2 regions of the Spongiactinospora sp. 9N601 genome follow, and region 1 is predicted to be linked to the other one. Evidence: riboswitches for the same ligand, from Rfam matches in the RefSeq annotation. Region 1 holds a riboswitch; the other holds the start of a gene.
The links. Region 1 has a riboswitch for S-adenosylmethionine ahead of thrC (threonine synthase). Riboswitches for the same ligand answer to the same signal wherever they lie in the genome.

Region 1 (3,399 bases):
AGTACTCCGGCGGGGCCCACGGCGTGTGCGAGAAGTGCGCGATCCGCACGTCGGGCCGTTCGCCGCGGAGCATCGCCGGGGCCAGCGTGAGGTGGTAGTCCTGGATCATCACCCGCGCGCCCGGCCCGGCCTGCTCGGCGAGCGCCAGCGCGAACGCCGCGTTGTAGGACTGGTACGACTCCCACTCGCGGCGGAACCTGCCGTCGAAGTGCGGCGCGTTGGGCGTGTCGTAGAGCAGGTGGTTGACGAACCACAGGGTCGAGTTGGCGACCGCGTTGTAGGCCCGGTGGAAGGTCGCGGGCGGGATGTCCAGCATGCGCAGCGGGCCGGTGTCGTATCCGGCGTGGTCCAGGCGTCCGCCGGGGGCCAGTCGTACGGCGGAGCGGTCGCCGTCGGACAGCGCCGCGCACACCCACAGCACGTCCATCTGCTTGACCACGCCGGACAGGCCGGAGACCAGGCCGCCACCGCCCCTGCGCATGGTCAGCTCGCCGCCCTCGGAGAGGGTGAAGGAGACCGGGCCGCGGTTGGAGGCCACCAGGACAGCGTTCAACGTTAGACCACCGTTCCTTCGCCGTGGGACGCTTGCGGGAAGGTTAACCAACCCTGATCCCTGACCATAGGATGTCCAGGACTCACGGCTGATGGGGACCCGAATGGCGCTGGACGAGACGACCGAGCAACTGGCCCGCGCCGCCGCGCAGGGTGACCACCGGGCACTCGGCGAGCTGCTGCGGCGGATCGAGCCCGACGTGCTGCGGCACTGTGGCCGCATCCTTCCCTACCACCACGACGCCGAGGAGGCGTGCCAGGACACCCTGCTCGCCGTGGCCCGCAACATCGGCCGGTTCGAGGGGCGGGCACGGTTCAGCACCTGGCTGCACATCGTGACGGCCAACTGCGCGCGCACGACGTACCGCACGCTCAAGCGCCGGGCGGCCGAGCAGAGTTCGGACGAGCTGCCCATGCAGCGGCCCGACGTCCGCAGGGTGAGCGTGATCGCGGGGTCGCGGCTCGACCTGCTCGACGCGATGGAGGCGCTGGAGGCCGACAAGCCGGACCTCGCGCAGGCGCTGGTGTTACGTGACATCTGCCAGCTCGACTACGCGGAGGTGGCAGAGCAGCTCCAGATCCCGCTCGGCACGGCCAAGTCACGCATCCACCAGGCGCGCAAGTTCGTGCAGGCGGCTCTGGGCGACGCCTACGGAGGCTGATCCGGACCGATCTCTGGACGGTTGCCGTCTTGAATGTTGAGATGGCTCGTCACGGATGTCCGATTGCCGGGTAGAGTGCGAGCGAGCCTGTGCGTCAGGCTCGCCAGACTTCACAACTTCATATTGCTCATCCAGAGGGGTGGAGGGACCGGCCCTGCGAAGCCCCGGCAACCTTCCCGGTGATCAGCGCTCGCGACATGGCGAGAGGCCGGCCGGGACAGGTGCCAAATCCGGCCTGTGATCAAGGCGGTCGCAGGCGAAGATGAGGGAAAGGCCTCGCTTCCATGGCGCTCGCGACACACGACAAGCCCGCCACCACCGACTTCGGCGCCGCCGTCGCCCTCTCCTGCCGCGAGTGCGGCACCCGTTACGACCTCGGCCCTGACTTCGCCTGTATCGAGTGTTTCGGCCCTCTGGAGGTCGCCTACGAGTTCGGGCCGGTCACGCGCGAGGAGATCGCGGCGGGGCCGGCCAACGTATGGCGGTACCGCGCGCTGCTCCCGGTACCGGCCGACGTGGCGGACAAGCCCAACCTGGCCCCCGGCTGGACCAAGCTGGTGCGGGCCGACCGGCTGGCCGCCGAGCTGGGCCTGCGCTCGCTGCACATCAAGGACGACTCGGGCAATCCCACCCACTCCTTCAAGGACCGTGTGGTGGCCATCGCCGTCGAGGCCGCCCGCAACTTCGGCTTCCACACCCTGTCCTGCTCCTCGACGGGCAACCTCGCGGGCGCGGTCACGGCGGCGGCGGCGCGGGCCGGGCTCGACGCCTGCGTGTTCATCCCCGCCGACCTGGAGCAGGCCAAGGTGGTCATGGGGTCGGTGTACGGCGGCAGGCTCGTCGGCATCGAGGGCACCTACGACGAGGTCAACCGGTTCTGCTCGGAGCTGATCGGCGACCCGCTGGGCGACAAGTGGGGGTTCGTCAACGTCAACCTGCGGCCCTACTACGCGGAGGGCTCCAAGACCCTCGCCTACGAGATCGCCGAGCAGCTCGGATGGCGGCTGCCCGAGCAGATCGTGATCCCGATCGCGTCCGGCTCGCAGCTCACCAAGATCGACAAGGGCTTCGCCGAACTGATCAAGCTGGGCCTGGTCGAGGACCGGCCCTACAAGGTCATCGGGGCGCAGGCGGCGGGGTGCGCGCCGGTGGCGACGGCGTTCCGCGCCGGGCATGACGTGATCAAGCCCGTCAAGCCGAACACCATCGCCAAGTCGCTGGCCATCGGCAACCCGGCGGACGCGCCGTACGTGCTGGACATCGTCCGCCGTACCGGCGGGGTGGTGGAAGATGTCACCGACGACCAGATCGTGGACGCGATCCGGCTGCTGGCCCGCACCGAGGGCATCTTCGCCGAGACTGCGGGCGGCGTGACCGTCGGGGTCCTGACCAAGCTGGTCCGCGAGGGCCGCCTCGACCTCGAGGCCGAGACCGTGGTCCTCAACACCGGCGACGGCCTGAAGACCCTCGACGCGGTCGCGGACCACGCGCGTCCCTCGGCGGTGATCCGCCCGTCCCTCGACGCCTTCCGCGCGACCGTTGCCGAGTGAACCGCATATCTGACGAAAGTGAGCTGAAAATGAGCGTTTCTGTGCGTATTCCGACGATTTTGCGCACATACACCGATGGTGCGGCGGAGGTCGGCGGGGAGGGCGCGACGCTGCGCGAGGTCTTCCAGAAGCTGGACGCGGACTATCCGGGCATCGGGGCCCGCATCCTGGACGAATCCGGAAAGATCCGGCGTTTTGTGAACGTGTATGTGGGGGATGAGGACGTCCGTTTTTCGGATGGCCTCGACACGGCGACGCCTGAAGGCGTTCAGGTCTCCGTCATCCCGGCGGTCGCGGGAGGCGCCCGCTGAGGGTGTCCCCAGCGGTACATTTCGGTGTCCTGGACGGGAGCGAGCGAGTACGGCGGTACGGCGTCGCTCGCCCCGATACCGAACCGGCATGATCGCCCGGCGCCCGGAGCCCCCCACCATCACGGCACCACCGGGCCGACCGCGACGACGACCCCCGCCAGGAGCCCGCTAAGGCGGGCCGTATGCGCCTCCGGCCCTTGCCGGTGGCGGCCTGCTGAGTGCGGCCCTTACAGCGGCCCGAGCCGGGGGCCTGCTGAGGTGGGGCCTTGCGGTGGCGGCCTGTGCTGGGAGCCTGCTGGGCGGGGCGCATTTGCGTCCGGTCTG
Region 2 (3,399 bases), on a different contig from region 1:
CCCCCACGCCGCGGGTGCGGGCCAGGAAGATGTCGTTGCCGAGCAACAGCCCCTCGATGTCGGGCAGGCGGCTGCGCACCTGGGCGACGGCCTGCCCGGCCCGGCCCAGCCACCCCGCGGGCAGGTCTTCCTTCAGGCCGCCCACCCGGTTGAACATGTAGTGCATCCGCCCGCCGGAGATCTCCTCCAGCACCGCCTGGATCAGCTCGCGCTCGCGGAACGCGTAGAACATCGGCGTGATCGCGCCCAGCTCCAGCGGGTAGGAGCCGAGGAACATCAGGTGGTTGAGCGCGCGGTTCAGCTCCGCGAGCAGCGTGCGCGCCCACACCGCCCGGACCGGCACCTCCATGCCCAGCATCCGCTCGGCGGCCAGGACCACGCCCAGCTCGTTGGCGAACGCCGACAGCCAGTCATGCCGGTTGGCCAGCATGATGATCTGCCGGTAGTCGCGCACCTCGAAAAGCTTCTCCGCGCCCCGGTGCATGTACCCGATGACCGGCTCGGCCGAACTGATCCGCTCGCCGTCGAGCATCAGGCGCAGCCGCAGCACCCCGTGGGTGGACGGGTGCTGCGGGCCGATGTTGAGGATCATGTCCTCGGTCGCCAGCTCCTTGGCTCCCGCGCCGATCCCCACCATGCGTTCGGTCATGGCTTCCTGCATGCCTTCATGCTGTCACGTCAGCGCCGGGTGGCAAGGTCCCGCAGGGCGGCGGCCAGCCGGTCGACGTGCTCGCTGGTCGTGCCGAGGCCGATGGAGGCGCGCACCGCGCCCGACGTGCCATCGGCGCAGCCACCGGGCACTCCGTCCAGCAGGTGCGTGACCAGCGGGTGCGCACAGAACTTACCGTCGCGTACGCCGATGCCGTACTCCGCCGACAGCGCCTCGGCCACCTCGCGCGGCGTCCAGCCGTCCAGCACGAACGACACGATCCCGACCCGCGGGTGGTCCGGCCCCCACAGCGACAGCTCGTGGACCCCCTCGATGCCCGCCAGGGCGGCGCGCAACCGGGCCAGGAGGCGTTCCTCCTCGCGGACCAGCGGCAGCCAGCCGGTGGCGGTCAGCGCGTCGCAGGCGGCGGCGAGCGCGATGGCGCCCAGCACGTTGGGGGTGCCGGCCTCGTGCCGCTGCTCGGCGTCGTCACTCCAGTCGGCGGTCTCCGCGGTGACCGAGCGGGTCGCGCCGCCGCCGCGGAGGTACGGGTCGGCGTCCGTGAGCCAGTCCGGGCGGCCGGCCAGCGCGCCCGCGCCGAACGGCGCGTACAGCTTGTGGCCGGAGAACGCCACGTAGTCCAGGTCGAGCGCGGTGAGGTTGAGCCGCCGGTGCGGTACCAGTTGCGCGGCGTCCACCAGGATGCGCGCCCCGTGCCGGTGCGCGATGTGCGCCAGCGCCGCGATCGGCCACAACTCGCCGGTCACGTTGGAGGCGGCGGTGACGACCAGCAGCTTCGGGCCCTCGATCGCGGCCAGCGCCTCGTCCGCGGCCCGTACGGCCGCGCCAGGGAACGCGGGCGGCGCCAGCCGTACGGCCTGCGGCCAGGGCAGCAGCGACGCGTGGTGCTCGGAGTCGAACACGACCGCGGTCGTGCCCGTGGGCAGGCAGCGGGCCAGCAGGTTGGTCGCGTCGGTGGTGTTCCTGGTGAACACGACGGCGTCGCCCGGCCGCGCCCCCACGAACCCGCGCACGGTCTGCCTGGCCTGCTCGTAGCGCGCGGTGGTGAGCTGCGAGGCGTAGCCCGCCCCGCGGTGAACGCTGGAGTAGGCGGGCAGCGCGGCGGCCACGGCGGCGTTCACCGGGGCCAGACAGGGGGCGCTCGCCGCGTAGTCGAGGTTCGCGTACGGCACCAGCCTGCCGCCCTTCACCGGCACTTCGAGGTCGCAACCGAGCACTTCGGGCAGCGGGCGCCCGCCGGGGGCGACGGCCTGCGGGACGGACCCGGAGCGCTGCCGTTGCGAGAAGATGCTCAGCCGGCCGGATGCGCTGGTCACGTCGCTGGTAGTGGTCGTCGTGGTCACGGACACGCCATGCCTCCTCAGGGTCGTCGGACCCCTGCCCTGGCGTGGACGGCGACGGAGCCCGCGCTTGCCCGGCGCACCACGCGCCGGACCAGGTCTTCACCCGGGGCACCCCGCCGCGGACGCGAGGGTTGCCGGCCAGCTAGCCGGGGCTTTGCGCTGGCACTCATGACCTATAGGGGAACTATAACCGAACGCCCCGCCATGATCGCAACCAGGTAACGGCTCGCCGTGAGTTCGTCACGTTCCCGAACTTTCTCCCCGGCCCGCACGTTGCGACCAGCGAACTTGTGAACATGAGCGCTGGAGGACCGATGGACTGGGTGACCGACCCGGGTGTCTGGATCGGGTTCTTGACCCTGGTCAGCCTGGAGATCGTGCTGGGCATCGACAACATCATCTTCATTTCGATCCTGGCCGGGAAACTACCCCCCGAGCAACGCGACAGGGCCCGCGTCCTCGGCATCGCCGCCGCCCTGATCAGCCGCCTGGCCCTGCTCTTCGCCCTGTCCTGGGTGGTACGGCTGACCGCGCCGCTGTTCGAGGTCTTCGGCAACGAGATATCCGGCCGCGACCTGATCCTCCTCCTCGGCGGCCTCTTCCTGCTGGCCAAGAGCACCTTCGAGATCGGCGACAGCCTGGAGGGCAAGTCCGGCCACGCGGCCGGCAAGGTCGCCCCCTCGTTCACCTCCGTGATCCTTCAGATCATGGTGCTCGACATCGTCTTCTCCCTCGACTCGGTCATCACCGCGGTCGGCATGGTCGACGAACTCGGCGTGATGGTCGCCGCCGTGGTGGTCGCCGTGATCGTCATGCTGGTCGCCTCCGGCCCGATCGCCCGCTTCGTGGACGCCCACCCCAGCATCAAGATGCTCGCCCTGGCATTCCTGATCCTGATCGGCGTGGTACTCGTCGCCGAGGGCCTCGGCCAGCACATCGACAAGGGCTACATCTACTTCGCGATGGCCTTCTCCCTGGCCGTCGAACTCCTCAACATCCGCGTCCGCACCAAGGCCGGCCGCCGCGCCCCCATCGAACTCCACGGCCGCTACACCGGCGACCAGGAGTGATGATCTCCGCTTCGCTGGTCAGGCGCGTTTGGCGATGGCGGTGATGAGGGGCTGGATGAGTCGGGCGGCGAGGGGGCCGAAGGCGGCGAGGATGAGGACGTAGGTGGCGGACAGGGGGCCGAGGTCGGGGTGGGCGCCTGCGCTGACGGCGAGGCCGGCGATGACGATGTTGAACTCTCCGCGGGGGATCATCGCGATGCCCGCACGGGCCTGGCCGGCCTTGGCGATGCCGGCTCGGCGGGCGGCGTACGCGCCGGTCAGCAGCTTGGTGATCAGGCTGACCACGGCGAGGGCGGCGGCGAGGGCGGCGACCGGG

Region 2: it holds a riboswitch for S-adenosylmethionine, as region 1 does, so the genes downstream of both, ACH34R_RS17860 (aminotransferase class V-fold PLP-dependent enzyme) here and thrC (threonine synthase) in region 1, are expected to answer to the same signal.

The regions. Positions count from the first base shown of each region.
Region 1 covers NZ_JBIRBB010000030.1:30,290-33,688, reverse strand. Annotated here, with positions in the region: gene ACH34R_RS41855 (trehalose-6-phosphate synthase) at 1-553, opposite strand, end outside; gene ACH34R_RS41850 (RNA polymerase sigma factor) at 657-1,214, shown strand; SAM riboswitch class I at 1,339-1,483, shown strand; gene thrC (threonine synthase) at 1,499-2,764, shown strand; gene ACH34R_RS41840 (MoaD/ThiS family protein) at 2,794-3,075, shown strand.
Region 2 covers NZ_JBIRBB010000007.1:97,075-100,473, reverse strand. Annotated here, with positions in the region: gene ACH34R_RS17865 (NADH-quinone oxidoreductase subunit D) at 1-661, opposite strand, end outside; gene ACH34R_RS17860 (aminotransferase class V-fold PLP-dependent enzyme) at 679-1,965, opposite strand; SAM riboswitch class IV at 2,072-2,187, opposite strand; gene ACH34R_RS17855 (TerC family protein) at 2,310-3,083, shown strand; gene ACH34R_RS17850 (cation:proton antiporter) at 3,102-3,399, opposite strand, start outside.